2 regions of the Pseudomonas sp. NPDC087598 genome follow, and region 2 is predicted to be linked to the other one. Evidence: predicted binding sites of a transcription regulator. Region 2 holds the regulator's gene; the other holds the start of a gene.
The links. The regulator sigma-54, encoded in region 2, starts transcription at its own class of promoters, with help from an activator protein. The targets are predictions, from matches to a motif close to ANTGGCATNNANNTTGCTNT.
Positions count from the first base shown of each region.

Region 1: ACIOWE_RS17555 (pilin) is a predicted target of sigma-54. The motif match lies at 2,368-2,387, and genes of this name have one in related genera.

Region 1 is NZ_JBIUWQ010000031.1:36,111-47,236, forward strand. Features, by position in the region: gene ACIOWE_RS17545 (type II secretion system F family protein) at 1-504, opposite strand, end outside; gene pilB (type IV-A pilus assembly ATPase PilB) at 507-2,207, opposite strand; gene ACIOWE_RS17555 (pilin) at 2,434-2,874, shown strand; gene ACIOWE_RS17560 (BON domain-containing protein) at 3,175-3,531, shown strand; gene ACIOWE_RS17565 (DUF2845 domain-containing protein) at 3,797-4,093, opposite strand; gene ACIOWE_RS17570 (DUF748 domain-containing protein) at 4,093-7,044, opposite strand; gene ACIOWE_RS17575 (class I SAM-dependent rRNA methyltransferase) at 7,265-8,281, opposite strand; gene ACIOWE_RS17580 (oxygenase MpaB family protein) at 8,430-9,302, opposite strand; gene acs (acetate--CoA ligase) at 9,353-11,126, opposite strand, start outside.
Region 2 is NZ_JBIUWQ010000011.1:96,964-108,089, reverse strand. Features, by position in the region: gene ACIOWE_RS08995 (HPr family phosphocarrier protein) at 1-181, opposite strand, end outside; gene rapZ (RNase adapter RapZ) at 197-1,054, opposite strand; gene ptsN (PTS IIA-like nitrogen regulatory protein PtsN) at 1,057-1,521, opposite strand; gene hpf (ribosome hibernation-promoting factor, HPF/YfiA family) at 1,533-1,841, opposite strand; gene ACIOWE_RS08975 (RNA polymerase factor sigma-54) at 1,915-3,408, opposite strand; gene lptB (LPS export ABC transporter ATP-binding protein) at 3,595-4,320, opposite strand; gene lptA (lipopolysaccharide transport periplasmic protein LptA) at 4,320-4,865, opposite strand; gene lptC (LPS export ABC transporter periplasmic protein LptC) at 4,852-5,424, opposite strand; gene ACIOWE_RS08955 (HAD family hydrolase) at 5,433-5,957, opposite strand; gene ACIOWE_RS08950 (KpsF/GutQ family sugar-phosphate isomerase) at 5,958-6,932, opposite strand; gene ACIOWE_RS08945 (ATP-binding cassette domain-containing protein) at 7,208-8,017, shown strand; gene mlaE (lipid asymmetry maintenance ABC transporter permease subunit MlaE) at 8,017-8,814, shown strand; gene mlaD (outer membrane lipid asymmetry maintenance protein MlaD) at 8,814-9,281, shown strand; gene ACIOWE_RS08930 (phospholipid-binding protein MlaC) at 9,293-9,937, shown strand; gene ACIOWE_RS08925 (lipid asymmetry maintenance protein MlaB) at 9,934-10,239, shown strand; gene ACIOWE_RS08920 (BolA family protein) at 10,355-10,594, shown strand; gene murA (UDP-N-acetylglucosamine 1-carboxyvinyltransferase) at 10,617-11,126, shown strand, end outside.

The DNA.
Region 1 (11,126 bases), on a different contig from region 2:
CTTGATCTTGGCCTTGAGCGCTTCGCTTTTTTCCTTATAGGTCGCGACCCGCTCCAGCAACGTATCGAGGGCACCGGACTGTTCGCCGGCATCCACCAGGTTGCAATACAACTCGTCGAAGTATTGCGGCTTCTTGCGCAGCGCGTTGGCGAAACTGTTACCTGCAGCGACTTCCTGTTTCACCTCGTCGACCAGTTTGCGCATCGCCGGGTTTTCGAAACCTTCGCCGATGATGTCGAAGGACTGCAACAACGGTACACCGGCCTTCATCATGGTCGCCATCTGCCGCGTGAACAGGGCGATGTCCTGAGCCTTGATGCGTTTACCAAAGCTCAGTATCGAGGCGGATTTCTTGCGCACCTTGCCCGGGTTGATCCCCTGCTTGCGCAGTTGCGCCTTGATCAGCGCCGGGTTGAGCCCGCTCAGCTCGCCGGTCAGTTTGCTGCCTTTCTTGTCCGTGCCTTCCCAGGCGTAAATACTGGTTTTCGCTGCCTTGACCGCCATGTTCAGTCCTTGGTGACCCGGTTGATTTCTTCCAGGCTGGTGATGCCTTGCATGGCCTTGTGCAGGCCCGACGTACGCAGGTCATCGAAGCCGTCGCGGCGCATCTGGATGTCGATTTCCAGCGAGTTGCCTTCGGCCATGATCAGTCGTTGCAGTTCAGCTGTGTTCTTCACCACTTCATAAATCCCCACGCGCCCCTTGTAGCCGCCATTGCAGTGATCGCAACCGACCGGTTCGTAGATCGTGAAACTGCCGATGCGTTCCTCGGGGAAACCTTCCTTGATCAGGGTTTCGCGGGGAATCTCGATGGCTTTCTTGCAGTGGCTGCACAGCTTGCGCGCCAGCCGCTGGGCGATGATCAGGCTGACGGAGGTGGCGATATTGAAGCCGGGGATGCCCATGTTGTGCAGACGGGTCAGGGTTTCCGCCGCGCTGTTGGTGTGCAGGGTCGAAAGAACCAGGTGACCGGTTTGTGCGGCCTTGATGGCGATCTCGGCGGTTTCGAGGTCACGGATCTCGCCGACCATGATCACGTCCGGGTCTTGCCGCAGAAACGAGCGCAGGGCCTGGGCGAAATCCAGCCCCTGTTTCGGGTTGACGTTGACCTGGTTGATACCTTCCATGTTGATCTCTACCGGGTCTTCGGCGGTGGAGATGTTGATGTCGACGGTATTGAGAATGTTAAGCCCGGTGTACAGCGACACGGTCTTGCCCGAGCCAGTGGGCCCCGTGACCAGAATCATGCCTTGTGGCTGTTTGAGTGCGGCCATGTACAAGTCTTTCTGCGCCGGCTCGTAGCCGAGCGCGTCGATGCCGATCTGCGCGCTGGACGGGTCGAGAATCCGGATCACCACTTTTTCGCCCCACAGGGTCGGCAGCGTATTGACCCGGAAGTCGATCGACTTGCTCTTCGACAGGCGCATCTTGATCCGCCCGTCCTGGGGTTTGCGCCGTTCCGAGATGTCGAGGCTGGCCATGACCTTCAAGCGCGCCGCAATGCGCCCTGCCAGTTGAATCGGCGGCTTGGCCACTTCGCGCAGAATGCCGTCGGTGCGCACGCGCACCCGATAGTTCTTTTCGTAAGGCTCGAAGTGCAGGTCGGAAGAACCGCTCTTGATCGCGTCCAGCAGCATCTTGTGAACGAAGCGCACCACCGGCGCATCGTCGGCGTCGAGTCCGCCGATGGCGTCCTGCTTGCTGTCGTCGATGGATTCGACATCCACGCCATCGAGGTCGACGTCGGCCATGTCTTCGAGGCCGCTGGCGTGGGTGTCGAAGAACTTTTCGATGGCATCGGTGAGCTTGTCGTCCTCGACCAGAATGGCTTCGGTGCTCAGCCCGGTGCTGAACTGGATGTCATTGATCGCCTGATGATTGCTCGGGTCGGAAATCCCCACGAACAGTTTATTTCCGCGTCGCCACAAGGGCAGGGCGTGATGCTGGCGAACCAGTTTTTCACTGACCAGGCCCTTGGGCTGGGTTTCCTTGTCCAGGCAATTAAGATCCATGAAGGCCATGCCGAAGTGCTCCGAAGCGATCTCGGCCACCTGCCAGCTCTTCACCAGTTTGTTCTGCACCAGATAACTCACCAGCGACAGGCGATTGCGCTGGGCCTGTTGCCAGGCCTGCTGGGCGCTTTTTTCCGTAAGCAGTTCGGCCTGCACCAATTGCTTGGCCAGACCGCTCAGAGCGATGTCATTCATGGGGATTCCGCACGCTTGCAGTTCATGACTTATAGCCTAGTCAAGTGACAGCGCCAAACACCCTCGGTGCAGGTGACAAAAAGTGTCAGATAGTGCGGTTGCAGGTTGTAGGAAACGGCGTCGAAGGTGCGTTGTGCCCAATGCGCGGGGGCTGAAAGACGTTGGCATGGCCTATGCTGCGTCCCTTTCAGATCATGAGATTTCGACTCATGCATGGAGCGTGTCTATGAAAAAGCAACAAGGTTTTACTCTGATCGAGCTGCTGATCGTGGTGGCGATCATCGGGATTCTGGCGACCATCGCCTTGCCGCAATATTCCAAATATCAGGCGCGATCCAAGGTAACGGCTGGATTGGCAGAGATCAGCGCGCTGAAAGTGCCCTTTGAAGACACCATTAATCAAGGTACCGATCCAACGCTGACACTGGTTGCCGGTAGCGCTACGGCGACTACTTCCAACTGTACACTGGCGGCTTCGGGCACGGCTTCGACAGGTGCCGGTTCGATTACCTGCACGCTGGTCGCCGCTCCAGGTCCGGTCTTGGGTAAAACGATCACGCTCACCCGTACCGGTGCTGCAACCGGTAGTACGTCGGGCGTTTGGAGCTGTGCTACGACCGTTAACGCGGACTACTCGCCAAAGGGCTGTACTGCCAGCGGTACGTAATGTCAGGTCTTGTCTGATCAATAAATGCCCCGCAATGCGGGGCATTTTTTATTGCCTGAAGCGTCACAAAAGCTTCAATAATTTCAGCGCTTTAGGAACTTTCCGAAAAACCGCAACTTGCATGTGAATTTTGCACATGTCATGCAATTTGCATGAATCCGGAAATTTGAGATATTTATAAGGTGTTGATTTATAACGGTTTTATGTGTTCTGAAAAGTTGGCACAGCGTTCGCAATATATCCAGTAACCCTGCTGACAAGACATCCAGCAGACTTTCCAGAAAAACAGGAGTTACTCGTATGAAGAAGTTCGCTATCACTGCCGCTGCTGCTACCGCGCTGACCCTGACAATGGCTTCCGGTGCGTTTGCACAATCCACCCAGGCTACCCAGGCTCCAATGACTCTGGCCGCCGGTGAAATGACCAAGGCTAAAGAAACTACTTCCGATACCTGGATCACTACCAAAGTCAAAAGCGACCTGGTTACCGAAAAAGGCATCCCAGGCACCGACATCAAAGTAGAAACCAACAAAGGTGTGGTATCGCTGTCGTCGACTGTAGCTATCACCGAAGCTCAGAAAACCACCGCGGTGAACATCACCAAGAAAATCAAAGGCGTCAAAGCGGTCTCCGCTGACGGCCTGAAAGCCGAGTAAGGCATGACTTCTCGCCTGGACGGGGAGAAGGCGCGACAGACGGGCCGAGCAATACGTCTGCCGCAACTTTAGAGTTCATGCGAACGGTCACACGGAAGTGACCATTACAGGCCCCGCCATTCGTGTCGGGGCCTGTTTTATTTGGTGCGCAAAAAAACATGTGGGAGCGAGCCTGCTCGCGAAAGCGCTCTGTCAGCCGACGAAGATGTCGACTGACGTAACGCATTCGCGAGCAGGCTCGCTCCCACATGGGTTTGGTGTCGGGTCAGTTGCCGCGTTTGCTGGTGATCTCGCGCAGGCGGTTGCCTTCGAAACGCAGGTATTGGTACATGCCGTTGCTCGGGCCGTAGGTCCATTCCTCGACCTGAAACTCTTCGCGGCGATTGGCACTGCGCTTGTAGCCCAGTGCATCGCGGCTGACCGGTTCACCGCACTTCTGCAGTACCTCGCTGGAGCGGTCGCCGAGGCTTACCAACTGGCTGCCGCAGCGCAGGGTATCGGACGCTGAAGCCTGCCCGGCCACGAGCGTCAATGACATTACCCACAGCCACTTACCTTTCATCATTCGGCATCCAGATGCATTTGCGTCACCACTCGACCATCGCTTTCGGCTTCGCCGAGATTAGCGTCGATAAAGTACACGCGGTCATCCGCCAACTGACCCTTGTCCACCAAATAGTCCTTGATGCTGCTGGCACGATCCTGACCCAACTGTCGCAGCAATACATCGCTGGAACTCCAGAACTGGATGACGCCGTCGCGCATTTTCGCCGTGCGCTCTTCCTTGCCCAGATCCTTCCATTCGGCCGGTGGCTGGGTTTTCAGACGAGTACGGTAAATGCCTTCCAGCAGTGGGCCTTTTTCGCCTTCCGGCACTTGCAGCAAGGAGGCCTGGGCGGGAACCTTGTCGCCACGACGCTGGAGCATCTTGTAGTAGTTGTACTGGTATTCACGTTCCAGACGCTGTTCGGCGAGCAATGGGCCGTCGCTGCTTTTCGCGGCAGTGCCTTCGATTTCCAGACGCAGGGCCGGACGCTCCTTGAGCGCCTGCGACAGTTTCACCAGCGCGGCTTCGGCGTCCTTGTTCAATTCGCTGGAGCCCGGCGCAAACGATACAGTGCCAAGGTCCTCGGAACCGCCACCGCTGACCAGTCCGCCGATCAACTTGAACGGCGCCGCTGCGGCTTTGACGATCAGGTTGCGCAGGGTTTGCCAGACAATCGGCATCACGCTGAATTGCGGGTTGTTCAGGTCGCCGGTTACCGGCAGTTCGATGGAGATCTTGCCATCAACGTCCTTGAGCAAGGCAATCGCCAGTTTCAGCGGCAGGCTCACGGCATCCGGGCTGTCGACCTTTTCACCGAGTTGCAGTTGCTCGACCACCACTTTGTTCTCGGCTTTCAACTGGCCCTTGGTGATCAGGTAATGCAGGTCGAGGTTGAGCCGGCCCTTGCGGATGCGGTAACCGGCGAATTTTCCGGAGTAGGGCGTCAGCGTGGTCAGCTCGACTCGCTTGAAGCTGGTGGCGATGTCGAGGCTGGCCATCGGATCGAATGGATTGACCGCGCCCTTGATGGTTACCGGCGCATAGCGGTCGACCTTGCCTTTGACGTCGACACTCGCGGGTTTCGCCTGACGGCTGTCGATGGTGCCGATCTGCCCGTTCAATTGCTGAACGGCGGTGGCGAAGTTCGGCGTCAGGCTGAAGTCGGCAAAGTTGGCCGAGCCGTCGTTGATGGCGATAGCGCCGATGTGAATGCCCAGCGGTTTGTCTTTGCTGGCCGGTTTGGCAGCGGCGGTTTTTGCTCCGCTGTCGGCTGGTTGCGGAATCAGCAGATCGTCGATATTGGTGGTGCGGTCATCGTTGATCATGAAGCGCACGTACGGCTGGAACAGGTTGACCTTGTCGATCGACAGGCTGTCGCCGTGCTGATAGTTGAGGCCTTCCACGACCACTTGCTGCCACTTGAGAAAGTCGCGGGTCTTCAGGGTGTCGAGGGTGTGCAGTTGATCGACCTGAGCGCGGCCGGTCACGCTGAGCGCAAGCGGATCGGTGCTTTTGAGGTTGACCTTGAGATCACTGCCGAGCATGCCGCTACGCAGTTCGAGGCGAATGAACGGATTGATGTAGGACTGCGCGACACGCAGGTCGATGTCCTGGGTTTTCACGTTGAGCTGGGCGGTGACCGGTGCGAGATTGACTACGCCGTCGGCCATGAGCTTGCCTTGTTTGCCCACACCGGTGTCGAGCTTGAGCTTGAAGGGCGAGCCGTTGAGGCTGTCGAAGTCCTGCAAATCGAGGTTCAGCGGCGTGATATCGATAGCGACTTGCGGCTTCGCCGAGCGGTCGGCCAGGTGCACTTTGTAGTCACGCAGTTGCACATCCTTGAGCAACACCTGCCAAGGCTTGCTCGGGGCGCTCGGCTCAGGCTTCGGCGAGTCGGCGGCGGCCGGTGTGGTTGCGGGTTCTGCGGCGGCTTTGGCGGCGGGTTTCGACGGCTGGCTGGCGAACAGTTTCTGCCAGTCCAGTTGGCCATCGGCTTCGAGGGCGGCCCAGGTTTCCAGTTTATTGCTGCGGATCTTGCCGACCACCACTTGCTGTTTGGCCAGATCGACGCTGGTTTCGCTGACGTCGAGGCGTTCGAGTTTCGCCAGTGGGCGTCCGTCCGGCGCCTTGATGGCGAAGGGCGCGATGCTCACTGCGACATTGTTCAACAGCAGTTCGGTTTCTTTCGACAGATTGAGTTTGTACTCGGTGCTGAGGCTGATGACACCGTCTTCGAGTACCAGCGGCACCGAATCGCGCACGTATGGCCAAAAGGCTTTCATCTTGCCGTCGGTGACTTTCAGGGTGCCTTCAGAGGTGAACGGGATCAGGCTGAAATTACCGCTCCAGTCGATTCGCCCTCCGGCCGGACCGATGGCGACCAAGGTCATGTCGGCGCTGTCTTCGGGCAAGGTGCTGAGGTTTTTCAGTTCGAAGCTGAGGTCGTCGTAGAGAAACTCGATGGGCTCGCTCGGGCGCACGTCCTGAAAGTGCACGACGCCACTGGCCAGTTTGATGTTATCGATGCGCAGCGGAAATGGTTTGGCGTTGGGATCAGCCGGTGTCGGCTCACTGGCGGGAACGTTGAACAGGCCCAGCAGGTTGAGCTTGCCGTCTTTGGCGAAGAGGATTTCGGTTTTTGGCTTGTCCAGCTGGATGTCGGCCAGGTGCAGCGCTTTTGTCCACAGGCTGTCGAGTTGCAGGTTGGCGTACAGGCGTTCGAAACCGATCTGCTCCTTGCCCGGCTCGCCGATGACCAGGCCCCACAAGGTGACTTCAAGGCTGAACGGATTGAGTTCGATGCGCTGCAAATGCGCAGGCACCGTGGCGTAGTTGGCCAGTTGCTGGTTGGCGATGCGCAGGGCGATGCCCGGCAAAATCAGAAACCCCAGCAGGCTATAAAGGGCCAGAGCAGTCAACAAGGCGCCAATCGCGCGAATCAATCCTTTGGGCATGTGCGGCTTCATCTGTCTGAATCGGAGTGCCTTGGAGTATGGCACGCGATTCTGGTTCCGAAGTACCTGGCGTGACACAGGATTGTTCGGATTCTTCTGTAGGAATAAATAACATGTGGGAGCGAGCCTGCTCGCGAAGGCGTTGTATCAGTCGCTATATCTGCTGTTGATACACCGCTTTCGCGAGCAGGCTCGCTCCCACATTGGATGGTTGTCAGCCGCGCGGGAGGGCTCAGAGCTGGAGGATGAGGGTTTTCAGTGGGGGCTGTTGATCCATTGACGGGAAATCCGCACCCGGGGTCATCACGCTCCACTCGCGCACCGGGCGGCCGGCCTTTTCGGCGCAGCGCAATACCTGTTCGCGCCAGTCGTCCATGCTGACTTTCGCCAGATTGTTGCAGCAGATCAGCACGCCGTTGTCGGCGGTGGTCAGCAGGGCCGGTTTGAGCAAGCTCTGATAATCGCGCAGCAGGTCGACGGTGCCGAATGCACTTTTGGCCCAGGCCGGTGGGTCGAGCAAGACCAGATCGTATTGGCGTTGTTCGAGGCGCTGATAGCTCGGCAGTTTCTGCCCGCGGCGCTGACTGATCGGCAGACCGGCGAGCTGGCGGATCGCCGGGAAGTAATCGGACTGGATGAATTGCATTTCGGGCAATTGCGGGTTGAGCAAACCGTTTTCACGACCGACCGCCAGATTGCCTTCGGCAAAATCCAGGTTGCACACCTCGCGTGCGCCACCGGCTGCCGCACTGAGGCCAACGCCACAGGTGTAGGCGAACAGGTTGAGGACGGATTTGCCTTTGGCGTGATCCTTGACCCAGCCGCGAGTGTTGCGCAGGTCGAGGAACAGCAGTGGATCCTGCCCGGCATGGCGCCCGCGTACGCGGTAGTTCAAGCCCCATTCGTGACCGACCAGATCGGCCAGCGCGGCGTCGTCGGCGCGGTAGACCGTGTCTTCACGGTCAATACGCGAGTTGCCCCGGGAGCGATCGTTGTAAACCAGCAAAGTGTCCAGGCCCAGCGTTTGATTGACGAGGGCATGCAGTTGCAGCAGATCGTCACGTTCCAGCGTCTGGTGAAAGCTTTGCACCAGCAGTTGCGGGCCATAGCGGTCGATGGTCAGACCGCCGGCGCCTTCCTGACTGCCGTGAAACAGGCGATAGCAGTCGGTGCCCTGGCGGTGCAGCTCGGCAAGCAAGTCCTGGCGTTGATCGAGGGCGGCGCGCAGCGCCTGATTCAAGGAAGACATGCGGGCGCCTTGCTGGTGAGAATTGGGGCGCGGGAGTTTAGCAGCTTGGCGGGCAATCGAGTGGCTACCATCGCGAGCAGGCTCACTCCTACAGGAGATTCGTATGCAACCTATATCCCTTGTAGGAGTGAGCCTGCTCGCGATGCTTTTAGATGATCAGGCCCATCCTGCGCTTCGCCCGTTGCACTGAACCATTGCGCATAGCCCAGCGCAGCATCGGTGCGCTGCGTCTGACGCTGGCGCGAACCAACTGGCGTTGCAGCGAACTCTGCCGCACATCGAGCATGTCGCTGGCCCAATCCGGCAGCAGGTCGATGCCGGCCTTCATCATCAGATCGCCAAACGGTCGCGCCAGAGCGCTCGGTGCCGGCGCATCGAGCAACAGGCGCAGAACTTCCCGACTGCGTTCATCACACAGTAACTGCGGGCGCATGCGTTGCAGATAATCGCTCACGGCCTGCCGCGATTTCGGCACATCCCGTGCGCCCAGACGTTCGGCGATCACGGCGATCTCCGCGTAATAGCGATCCTGATCCGCCCCTGACAATTGCGGATTGCGATAACGCAGATGCGCGGCAAGGAAGTTGCTGACTTCCGCCACATGCACCCACGTCAGCAGATGCGGATCACTGGCTGCGTAAGGCCGGCCATCCGGCGCGGTGCCGACCACTTGCAGGTGAATGGTGCGAACCTTCTCGATCAGCCAGTCGGCATCGCGACGCGAGCCGAACGTGGTGCCGGAAACAAACTGACTGGTGCGCCGCAAGCGCCCGAGCATGTCCTGACGAAAGTTCGAATGATCCCAAACCCCGGCCAACGCCAGCGGATGCAGGGCTTGCAGCAACAACGCGCTGATGCCGCCGATCAGCATGCTGCTGAAATCACCGTGCACCTGCCAACTGATCGAGTCGGGGCCGAACAGGCCGGGATCGCCCTTGGGGTTTTCCAGGTCGAGCTGACCGAGGGACAGGCCGGTCAGGCTCATGAGCTGATTTTCGATACGGCTGCGGATGAATTCCATGGCACTCATTAATGAGGGGAGGGCGCGGCTGATTGGCCGCGCCCGGGAGGTTACTGATTGAGGCGCTTGTCGATCAGGCCCTGGACCACGCTCGGGTCGGCCAGGGTCGAGGTGTCGCCGAGGCTGTCGAGTTCGTTGCAGGCAATCTTGCGCAGGATACGCCGCATGATCTTGCCTGAGCGGGTTTTCGGCAAGGCCGGTGCCCACTGGATCAGGTCCGGTTTGGCGAAGCTGCCGATTTCCTTGCTGACGTGGGCCAGCAGTTCTTTCTTCAACTCGTCGTTCGGCTCGGCGCCGTTCATGGGGGTGACAAAGGCATAGATGCCCTGGCCTTTGACGTCGTGTGGATAACCGACCACGGCGGCTTCGGCGATGCTGTCGTGCAGCACCAGCGCACTTTCCACCTCGGCAGTGCCGATGCGATGCCCGGAAACGTTGATCACATCGTCGATACGCCCGGTGATCCAGTAGTCGCCATCCTCGTCGCGCCGCGCGCCGTCACCGGTGAAGTAGTAGCCGGGATAGGGTTTGAAATAGGTGTCGACCATCCGCTGCGGATCGCCGTACACACTGCGAATCTGTGCCGGCCAACTGGATTTGATCGCCAGCACGCCGCTGCCGGCGCCTTTGATTTCCTTGCCCTGTTCGTCAAGCAGCACAGGCTGCACGCCGAATATCGGCTGCGTGGCGCAACCCGGTTTGATCCGCTGTGCGCTGACCAGCGGGCTGAGCATGATGCCGCCGGTCTCGGTCTGCCACCAGGTATCGACGATGGGGCAGCGCTGTTCGCCGACCACATTGAAATACCATTCCCACGCTTCCGGATTGATCGGCTCACCGACGCTGCCGAGTAATCTGAGGCTGGCGCGCGACGTTTCCTTCAACGGTTCGGCACCTTCACGCATCAATGCGCGCAGGGCGGTCGGTGCGGTGTAGAAAATGTTGACCTTATGCTTATCGATCACCTGCCAGAATCGCGAGCTGCTCGGGTAGCTCGGCACGCCCTCGAACATCAGCGTGGTTGCGCCATTGGCCAGCGGGCCATAGACGATGTAGCTGTGGCCGGTGACCCAGCCGACGTCGGCGGTACACCAGAACACCTCACCGTCGCGATAGTCGAGCACGTATTTGAAGGTCATCGCGGCTTGCAGCAGGTAGCCGCCAGTGGTGTGCAAAACGCCTTTGGGTTTACCGGTGCTGCCGGAGGTGTAGAGGATGAACAGCGGGTCTTCGGCGTCCATCGGCTCCGGCGGGCAATCATCGCTGGCGTCGCGCACGGCCTGGTGATACCAGAGGTCGCGGCCTTCTACCCAGTCGACTTTGCCCTGAGTGCGCTCGACCACCACGACGGTGCTGACGTCAGGGCAACTTTGCAGGGCTTTGTCGACATTGCTTTTCAGCGGCACGAACTTGCCGCCGCGCACGCCCTCGTCGGCGGTGATCACGGTGCGGCAGTCAGCATCGAGGATACGGTCACGCAGCGAATCCGGGGAGAAGCCACCGAACACCACCGAATGAATCGCGCCGATCCGCGCGCAAGCGAGCATGGCATAAGCGGCTTCGGGGATCATCGGCATGTAGATGCACACCCGGTCGCCTTTCTTCACGCCACGGCTTTTCAGCACGTTGGCCAGTCGGCAGACATGGTGGTGGAGTTTCTTGTAAGTGATTTGCGCCGATTCAGCCGGGTCATCACCCTCCCAGAGCAGGGCTGTCTGATCGCCGCGTTGTTCGAGGTGACGGTCGATGCAGTTGTAACTGACGTTGAGCTTGCCGCCAGCGAACCAGGCCGCTTCACCGGTTCTCAGGTCGTAGCGCTGGACG
Region 2 (11,126 bases):
TGCCCTTGCCGGCAGCGAGCATCATCATGGCCATGATGCTTTTTCCGTCGACCATGGCCTCTGGAGTCCGCCCGACACGAATCTTGCAATCTTTGAACTCACCGGCGACGCCAACGAACTTCGCGGAAGCTCGGGCATGCAAACCCAGTTTATTGATGATTTCGATTTCCAGAGCAGGCATCGCGGTGTGAATCCTTTAAGTGAGGTCGCGGTGGCGAACCTGGACGTTCTTCAGGGTTTTCTGCAGGGCCTGACCCAGGCGTTCGGTCAGGTAGACGGAGCGGTGATGCCCGCCGGTACAGCCAATGGCAATGGTGACATAGGCGCGGTTGCTCGCGGCGAAGCGCGGCAGCCACTTGTGCAAGTAGGTGAAGATGTCCTGGAACATTTCCTCCACTTCTGGCTGCGCCGCCAGATATTCCGCCACGGGTTCATCGAGACCCGATTGCGCGCGCAATTCAGGTTTCCAGTACGGGTTGGGCAGGCAGCGCACATCGAACACCAGATCTGCATCCACCGGCATGCCGCGCTTGAAGCCGAATGATTCGACCAGGAACGCGGTGCCCGGCTCCGGCTGATTCAGCAAACGCAACTTGATGGTGTCGCGCAGCTGGTACAGATTCAGATTGGTGGTGTTGATCTTCAGGTCGGCGAGGTCGGCGATAGGGCCGAGCAGAGCGGTTTCATCCTGAATCGCTTCGGCCAGCGAGCGGTTGGCGTTACTCAGCGGATGGCGACGGCGGGTTTCGGAAAAACGCTTGAGCAGGGTTTCCTCGTCGGCATCCAGATACAAGACATCGCACTGAATGTGCTTGCTGCGGACATCTTCAAGCAGTTCCGGGAAACGCGTCAGATGGCTCGGCAGGTTACGCGCATCGATTGACACGGCCACCAGCGGTTGCGCCAGTTCAGTGTGAATCAGCGCGCGTTCGGCCAGTTCCGGCAGCAGGCCGGCCGGCAGATTGTCGATGCAGTAATAACCGTTGTCCTCAAGGACATCCAGGGCGGTGCTTTTACCCGAGCCGGAACGGCCGCTGACAATGATCAAGCGCATGATTAGTGCCCGTTCTGCTCGTCCAGAACGACCTGGTACAAGGCTTCGTTGCTCGCGGCGCTGCGCAATTTATCGCGCACGTCCTTGCGGTCGAGCATGCTGGCGATCTGGCGTAGTAACTCCAGATGTGCATCGGTAGCCGCTTCCGGGACCAGCAAAACGAACAGCAGGTCAACCGGGGCGCCATCGATGGCGTCGAAATCGATAGGGGCTTCAAGGTGCATCAAGGCGCTGATTGGCGACTGGCAACCCTTGAGGCGGCAGTGGGGAATGGCGATGCCGTTACCAAAACCGGTAGAGCCGAGTTTTTCACGGGCGATCAGGGCCTCGAAGACATCTTGCATCTCCAGATCCGGCACTTCGCGGGCGATCAGGTTGGCAATTTGTTCGAGGGCTTTCTTTTTACTGCCGCCCGGCACGTTCACCAGGGAACGGCCGGGGGTCAGGATACTTTCAAGTCGGATCATGGAGTAGGGGGTTATCGACCGGTAGCGCCCTGGAGGAGGCTCTGGGTCTTTTCCTTATGCTTTTTGAGTTGGCGATCCAGCTTGTCGGTCAGTGAGTCGATCGCGGCATACATGTCGTCATGCTCGGCATTGGCGACCACTTCTCCGCCGGGTATATGCAAGGTGGCTTCGATTTTCTGCTTCAGCTTTTCGACGCACATCGTGACTTGCACGTTGGTGATCTTGTCGAAATGGCGCTCCAATCGTTCGAGTTTCTCGTTGATGTAGATGCGCAGCGGTTCGGTCACTTCCAGTTGGTGTCCACTGATGTTGACTTGCATACAGCTTCTCCTTCGTTGCCAGTGCATAAAGCGGCAGGCTGGATAGCCTGCCACTGGAACGCTGTAACGTGGCTTACATCAACCGCTTGCGTTCGCTCGAAGGCGCGATCCCGAGGGATTCGCGGTACGTTGCGAAGGTTGGGCGTCCCCACTTAATGCCTTGTTGCACCAGTAAAACAGCGAAATTGCTGTCACTCAACGGCTTTTTCTGATTTTCCGCGGCAACCAGTTTTTTGATGATCGCGCGGATCGCCGTGGACGAGCATTCGCCGCCTTCGGAGGTGCTTACGTGGCTGGAGAAAAAGTATTTCAGTTCATAAATACCGCGCGGGGTATGCATGAATTTCTGCGTGGTCACCCGGGAAATCGTCGATTCGTGCATGCCGACCGCTTCGGCGATGTCATGCAGGACCAGCGGCTTCATGGCTTCGTCGCCGTATTCCAGGAAGCCGCGCTGATGCTCGACGATCTGCGTGGCCACTTTCATCAGGGTTTCGTTGCGGCTTTGCAGGCTTTTGATGAACCAGCGAGCTTCCTGCAACTGATTGCGCATGAAGGTGTTGTCGGCGCTGGTATCGGCGCGACGCACGAAACCGGCGTACTGGGCGTTGACCCGCAGGCGTGGCACGGACTCCTGATTGAGCTCGACCAGCCAGCGCTCGTTGTCCTTGCGCACGATGACGTCCGGTACGACGTACTCGGCTTCTGTGGACTCGATCTGCGAGCCCGGACGCGGGTTGAGGCTCTGCACCAGTTCGATGACCTGACGCAGTTCGTCTTCCTTGAGTTTCATGCGGCGCATCAACTGGCTGTAATCGCGGCTGCCGAGCAAGTCGATGTAGTCGGTGACCAGACGCTTCGCTTCGGCCAGCCAAGGGGTCTTGGCCGACAACTGGCGCAATTGCAGCAGCAGACACTCGCCGAGGTTGCGGGCGCCAATACCAGCGGGTTCGAATTGCTGGATGCGGTGCAGGACGGCTTCGATCTCGTCCAGCTCGATGTCCAGCTCCGGATCGAACGCCTCAAGGATTTCTTCGAGTGTTTCGTCCAGATAACCCTGATTGTTGATGCAATCGATCAGGGTGACGGCGATCAGTCGATCGGTGTCGGACATCGGTGCCAGGTTCAATTGCCACAGCAAGTGGCTTTGCAGGCTTTCGCCAGCGGAAGTGCGTGTGGTGAAGTCCCACTCGTCGTCATCGCTGCTGGGCAGGCTGCTGGCACTGGTCTGGTAAACGTCTTCCCAGGCCGTATCGACCGGAAGCTCGTTGGGGATACGCTCACTCCAGTCACCGTCCTCGAGGTTGTCCACCGTCGGTGCGGTTTCCTGATAGGAGGGTTCCTGAATCTCGGTGTTGGGCTTCTGTTCGGCGCTGTCGGCCAAGGGATCGGAGTTGTCGAAGTCGTCGCCTTCTTCCTGGCGTTCGAGCATCGGATTGGATTCCAGGGCCTCCTGGATTTCCTGTTGCAGATCCAGGGTCGACAATTGGAGCAGGCGGATGGCCTGTTGCAGCTGCGGTGTCATCGTCAGCTGCTGGCCCATTCTCAAGACTAGCGATGGTTTCATGGCAGGGGCTTAACACCTTATTCGCCGGCGCTATGCGCCATCCACTACAGGGCGCCGGGGCGCCAAACTTAAGCAAATTATATGCCTGAAACTGAAGTGTTTGCCTAGAGCGCTGTAACAATTAAAGCGTATTAAATCCTGCTTGAATCGATACAGCGCCCGGGCGGCTCACCGGGCACTTTGCGCTTACAGGCGGAATTCGTGGCCCAGATACACTTCTTTGACCAGATCGTTGGCCAGGATGGTCGCGGAGTCACCTTCGGCGATCAGTTGACCGTCGTTGACGATGTAGGCGGTTTCGCAGATATCCAGGGTCTCACGCACGTTGTGGTCGGTGATCAACACACCGATGCCCTTGGCCTTGAGGTGGTGGATGATCTGCTTGATGTCGCCGACCGAAATCGGGTCGACACCGGCGAACGGTTCATCGAGCAGGATGAATTTTGGTGCGGTCGCCAGCGCGCGGGCAATTTCCACCCGGCGGCGTTCACCACCCGACAGGCTCATGCCGAGGTTGTCGCGGATGTGGCTGATGTGGAATTCCTGCAGCAGGCTTTCCAGCTCCTTGCGACGGCCGGCCTTGTCGAGCTCCTGACGGGTCTCGAGGATGGCCATGATGTTGTCGGCCACCGACAGTTTGCGGAAGATCGACGCTTCTTGCGGCAGATAGCCGATACCGGCCTTGGCGCGGCCATGCATTGGCTGGTGGCTGACGTCCAGATCGTCGATCAGCACACGACCCTGATCGGCCTGAACCAGGCCGACAATCATGTAGAAGCAGGTGGTCTTGCCAGCGCCGTTCGGGCCGAGCAGGCCGACGATCTGGCCGCTGTCGATCGACAGGCTGACGTCACGCACGACCTGGCGGCTTTTATAGGCCTTGGCCAGGTGCTGAGCTTTCAGAGTTGCCATTACTGGGTTTTCTCGTCGGTTTTCTTCTTCGGCTGGATCACCATGTCGATGCGCGGGCGCGACTCGGTGACTTTGCTGCCGGTAGCGCGACCGGCGCTGGCCAGTTTCTTCACGGTGTCGTAGACGATTTTCTCGCCCTGGGTCGTGTTGTTGTCCTTGTCGACAACCTTGGCCTTGTCGATCAGCACGACGCGATTTTGCGCGGCGTGGTACTGGATCGTCACGCCCCAGCCTTGAACGGGTTTGGTATCGCCAGCAGTTTGCAACTGCTCGAAGTAGGCGAGGTTGCCCACCGAGGTCACCACGTCGATGTCACCGGCCGGCGTGCGAGTAATGGTCACAGTGTTGCCGGTAACCTTCATTGAGCCCTGAGTGATGATGACGTCGCCTTTATAAGTGGCAATGCCATTCTTGTCGTCCAGTTGGGCGTCGTCGGCCTGGATGCGGATAGGCTGTTGCTGATCGTTCGGCAGAGCCCAGGCGCTCACGCTTCCCAGTGCTGCGCCCAGACTGAGCAAAATAGGGAGGGTTTTAACGAGCCTCATACTGTCCTCTTACGTTCGATAGCAGGTGTATCCTGCTTTCCTTCAGATACGCTTTCATTCCCACGCCAGTCGATACACCGCCAGCGCCGTCGATTCTAACGGGTTGCTCGGTCTGCGCATATTGTTCCTGCGGGAACACTGTCATGCGCGTGGAGGTGACCAGTAGATCGCGGTTTTGCTCATCGGTGCGCTTGATGCGTACCGAATCGATCAATTCGACCTGGGTGCCGCCCGAATTCACTTCGCCGCGTTCACTGGTCACGTGCCACGGAAACTCCGTTCCACGGTACATGTTCAGATCGGGCTTGGTGACCAGCGTAATGTCGGTCGCCTTGACGTGTTCGGCCTTTTCGGAGGTCATTTCATATTGCACTTTGCCGTCCGGCAGGTATTGCAGGGTATGCGTATTGGTTGCATACCAGTCGATAGGGGTTTCGACGGACGTGACCGGAGGCTTGTCGAGGAAGCGTTCCGGGCTGATGTTCCAGTAGCCTACCGCTGCGAATATCGCGGCGATGCAGCCAAACAGCAGGAAGTTGCGAAATTTTTTGCTAAACATGGTTTGGCTCACAGGTACGCGGCGTTGGCCGCATCGAGACGGTCCTGGGCGCGCAGGATCAATTCGCAGAATTCGCGGGCGGCACCTTCGCCACCACGGGCCCGGGTCACGCCGTGAGCGTGTTCGCGGACGAAGTCGGCAGCGTTGGCGACAGCCATGCCCAGTCCCACACGGCGAATCACCGGGAGGTCGGGCAGGTCGTCACCGAGGTAGGCGACCTGTTCATAGCTTAGGCCCAGTTGTTCAAGTAGACCGTCCAGAACCACCAATTTGTCTTCGCGCCCTTGAAACAGGTGCGGGATGCCGAGGTTTTTCGCCCGGCGCTCGACCACGGGGGTTTTGCGACCGCTGATGATGGCGGTTTGTACGCCAGCGTTCATCAGCATTTTGATGCCCTGACCGTCGAGCGTATTGAATGTCTTGAATTCACTGCCGTCTTCAAGGAAATACAGACGTCCGTCAGTGAGGACGCCGTCGACGTCGAAAACCGCCAGCTTGATTGCTTTACCGCGTTGCAGCAGATCGGTGCTCATTTACATCACTCCTGCGCGCAGCAGATCGGAGAGGTTGAAGGCGCCGACCGGGCGATCTTCCTCATCGACAACGACCAGTGCGTTGATTCGATGGTCTTCCATGATTTTCAGGGCTTCGGCGGCGAGCATCTCCGGCCGGGCGGTTTTGCCGTGAGCGGTCATGACCTGGTCAATCGTGGCACTGCGAATATCGATGCTGCGATCCAGGGTGCGGCGCAAATCGCCGTCGGTGAAGATTCCCGCCAGTTTGCCGTCGGCTTCAAGGATCACAGTCATGCCCAGACCCTTGCGGGTCATTTCCATCAGCGCGTCCTTGAGCAGCGTGCCGCGCTGCACCTGCGGCAGTTCCTGCCCGGCGTGCATGACGTTTTCCACTTTCAGCAACAGGCGACGGCCGAGGGCGCCACCCGGGTGGGAGAAGGCGAAGTCTTCAGCGGTGAAGCCGCGGGCTTCCAGCAATGCCACCGCCAGGGCGTCGCCCATGACCAGTGCGGCAGTGGTGGAGGAGGTCGGGGCCAGGTTCAGCGGGCAAGCTTCATGTTCGACGTGTACGTTGAGATTGACTTCAGCGGCCTTGGCCAATGGCGAGGCCGGATTGCCGGTCACGCTGATCAACTGGATGCCCAGACGCTTGATCAGCGGCAGCAGGGTGACGATTTCGTTGGTCGAGCCGGAGTTCGACAGCGCGAGGATCACGTCATCGCGAGTGATCATGCCCATGTCGCCATGACTGGCTTCGGCCGGGTGTACGAAAAATGCCGGGGTGCCGGTGCTGGCCAGTGTCGCCGCAATCTTGTTGCCGACGTGCCCGGATTTGCCCATGCCGACCACCACAACACGGCCCTTGCTGGCCAGAATCATCTCGCAAGCGCGTACGAAATCGGCGTCGATATGGGGCAACAAGCCTTGTACGGCTTCCACTTCGAGGCGTATGGTGCGTTGTGCCGATTGGATCAGGTCGCTGGATTGGCTCATGTCAGAAATCGTATAGCCCGATGAAAAGGCGGCGATTATAGCGGTTATGTTGGAAAGCCTCACGCAAGTTCGTCGTGCTTTGTCATTCCTCGTTACCAAAACCCGGGAAAACAGTCTCCAGACCTGTCATTTAGCCGAACAGGGGCCGGTACAAGCCTTGGGCGCATGGCCTTTGCAGTGATATAGTTCGCCGCCAGTTCGGCCTGCCCGGGATGTACGTGCTTTTTAACTAAAGCCAGGCGTCCGAGTGAGAGGCTGCATCGCAAGGAGTTTAGATGAGTGCCGATAACGCCTACGCGGTCGAGCTGAAGGGAGTCTCCTTCAAGCGCGGTGCGCGCAGCATTTTCAATAACGTCGATATTCGCATCCCGCGCGGCAAGGTCACCGGCATCATGGGACCTTCCGGGTGTGGCAAGACCACGCTGTTGCGGTTGATGGGCGCACAGTTGCGTCCTGCCAGCGGCGAAGTCTGGGTCAACGGTCAGAACCTGCCTGCGCTGTCGCGCAGCGATCTGTTCGATGCGCGCAAGCACATGGGTGTGCTGTTCCAGAGCGGCGCGCTGTTCACCGATCTCGATGTGTTCGAGAACGTCGCTTTTCCCCTGCGCGTTCATACCCAATTGCCCGAAGAAATGATCCGCGACATCGTCCTGCTGAAATTGCAGGCGGTCGGTCTTCGCGGCGCCATCGAGCTGATGCCCGACGAGTTGTCCGGCGGCATGAAGCGCCGCGTGGCGCTGGCCCGGGCGATTGCGCTCGATCCGCAGATCCTTATGTACGACGAACCGTTCGTCGGTCAGGATCCGATTGCCATGGGCGTGCTGGTGCGGCTGATTCGTCTGCTCAACGATGCGCTGGGGATCACCAGTATCGTGGTGTCCCACGATCTGGCCGAAACCGCGAGCATCGCCGACTACATCTATGTAGTGGGTGATGGTCAGGTGCTGGGTCAGGGCACGCCGGACGAACTGATGAATTCAGATGAACCACGGATTCGCCAGTTCATGACCGGCAATCCCGATGGCCCGGTGCCGTACCATTTTCCAGCGACGGATTACCGCGCAGATCTTCTGGGGAAGCGCTGATGCGCAGAATTTCATTAATAGAACGCGTGCGCCGTTTCGGCGAAGCGGCAATCGACGCCATTGCGGTGTTCGGTCGTGCAACGCTGTTCCTGTTCCACGCCTTGCTGGGGCGTGGCGGGATCAGCGGCGGTTTCGGCTTGCTGATCAAGCAGCTGCATTCGGTCGGCGTGATGTCGCTGGTGATCATCGTGGTCTCCGGCATTTTCATCGGCATGGTGCTGGCGCTGCAGGGTTTCAGCATTTTGTCGAGCTACGGTTCGGAGCAGGCGGTGGGGCAGATGGTTGCACTGACGCTGCTGCGTGAGCTCGGCCCGGTGGTGACTGCGCTGCTGTTCGCCGGGCGCGCCGGTTCGGCACTGACCGCAGAAATCGGCAACATGAAGTCCACCGAGCAGCTTTCCAGCCTGGAAATGATCGGTGTCGATCCGCTCAAATACATTATTGCCCCGCGTCTGTGGGCCGGTTTCATTTCCCTGCCGGTGCTGGCGATGATTTTCAGCGTGGTGGGTATCTGGGGCGGTTCGTGGGTGGCTGTCGACTGGCTGGGCGTGTATGAAGGCTCGTATTGGGCGAACATGCAAAACAGCGTGAACTTCACCAGTGACGTGCTCAATGGCGTCATCAAAAGTATCGTGTTTGCCTTCGTCGTGACCTGGATCGCCGTATTCCAAGGCTATGACTGTGAGCCCACTTCCGAGGGCATCAGTCGGGCCACCACCAAGACCGTAGTATTTGCCTCGCTGGCAGTGCTGGGCCTGGACTTTATTCTGACCGCTTTGATGTTTGGAGATTTCTGATGCAAAACCGCACCCTGGAAATCGGTGTCGGCCTGTTCCTGCTGGCAGGGATCCTGGCTTTGTTGCTGCTTGCTTTGCGGGTCAGTGGCCTGTCTCCGACTTCGACCACCGATACCTATAAACTTTATGCCTACTTCGACAATATCGCCGGTTTGACGGTCAGAGCCAAAGTGACCATGGCCGGTGTCACCATCGGCAAGGTCACCGCAATCGATCTGGATCGCGACAGCTTCACCGGTCGGGTGACCCTGCAAGTGGATAAAAAGGTCGACAATCTGCCGACCGACTCCACAGCGTCTATCCTGACCGCGGGTCTGCTGGGCGAGAAATACATCGGTATCAGCGTAGGCGGGGAGGACACCCGTCTGAAGGATGGTGGAACCATTCACGACACGCAGTCGTCTCTGGTACTGGAAGACCTGATCGGTAAATTCCTGCTCAATACCGTTAGCAAAGACGCCAAATGAGGAGCTTTTGAATGATCTCTACCTTGCGACGTGGCCTGTTGGTGTTGCTCGCGACACTGCCACTGATGGGTACCGCTGTGGCGGCACAGTCGGCGCACGATCTGGTTCAGGATACGACGAACCGGATGCTCGCCGATCTGCAGGCCAATAAAGAGAAGTACAAGCAGGATCCGCAGGATTTCTACACGGCGTTGAACACGATCGTCGGTCCGGTGGTGGATGCCGAAGGTATTTCCAAAAGCATCATGACGGTCAAGTATTCGCGCAAGGCTACGCCGGCGCAAATGCAGACCTTCGAAGAAAACTTCAAGAAAGGCCTGTTCCAGTTCTATGGCAACGCCTTGCTCGAGTACAACAACCAGGGCATCACCGTCGATCCTGCCAAGGATGAGTCGGGTGACCGCACCAGTGTCGGCATGACCGTCAAGGGCAGCAACGGTGCGATCTATCCTGTGCAATACACGCTGGAGAAGATCAACGGCGAGTGGAAACTGCGCAACGTGATCATCAACGGCATCAACATCGGCAAGCTGTTCCGTGATCAGTTCGCCGACGCGATGCAGCGTAACGGCAATGATCTGGACAAGACTATCAACGGTTGGGCTGGTGAGGTTGCCAAGGCCAAAGCCACCACCGAAGAGAAGTCGGCACAATGACTGAGGCGGCAGTTCGTATGAGTGATGTCGACGAGCTATTGCTCAGCGGAGTGCTGGATTACCGCACCGGTCCTGACTTGCGCAAGGAAGGTCAGGCGCTGATCAAGTCGAGCAAGGCTGCTTCGCTGGTCATCGATTGCTCGGCGGTGAAGAAGTCCAGCAGCGTCGGCTTGTCGTTGCTGCTGTGCTTTATCCGCGATGCGCAAGCCGCCGGCAAGGCGGTAAGCATCCGGGCGATGCCCGAAGACATGCGCGAAATCGCTCAGGTCAGCGAACTGACCGAGCTGTTGGCGCAACCCTGAACCCGCATCGATAAAGAAGCCCCCCGTCAGAGTCCTGCCATGCGGGGTTCGCAGGCGCGGGGCTTTTTTGTATGATGTCCGACCCGTGCGCACAGGGCGCCGATTGAGGTTGAGCATGCAGGCCGTAGAAGTGAAGAGCTTCCTTGAAGGAAAGCTGCCCGGAACGTTGGTAGAAGTTGAGGGCGAAGGCTGCAATTTCCAGCTGAACGTGATTAGCGATGAACTGGCGGCGTTGAGCCCGGTGAAGCGTCAGCAGCAGATCTATGCCCATTTGAACCCATGGATCACCGATGGCAGCATCCATGCGGTCACTATGAAATTTTTCAGCAGCGCGGCCTGGGCCGAGCGCACCTGAGCCTAAGGGCGTCGAGATTCTTATGGATAAATTGATTATTACTGGTGGCGCTCGTCTTGATGGCGAGATCCGCATTTCCGGGGCAAAGAACTCTGCCCTGCCGATCCTGGCTGCGACCCTGCTGTGCGATGGCCCGGTGACGGTCGGCAACCTGCCGCACCTGCACGACATCACCACCATGATCGAGCTGTTCGGGCGCATGGGCATCGAGCCGGTGATCGACGAGAAGCTCAGCGTCGAAATCGACCCGCGCACCATCAAGACCCTGATCGCGCCGTACGAACTGGTGAAAACCATGCGTGCATCGATCCTGGTACTGGGCCCCATGGTCGCTCGTTTCGGTGAAGCCGAAGTTGCGCTGCCTGGCGGTTGCGCCATCGGTTCGCGTCCGGTCGACCTGCACATTCGCGGTCTCGAAGCCATGGGCGCGATCATTGACGTCGAAGGCGGCTACATCAAGGCCAAGGCGCCTGAAGGTGGCCTGCGTGGTGCGAGCTTCTTCTTCGATACCGTCAGCGTAACCGGTACCGAA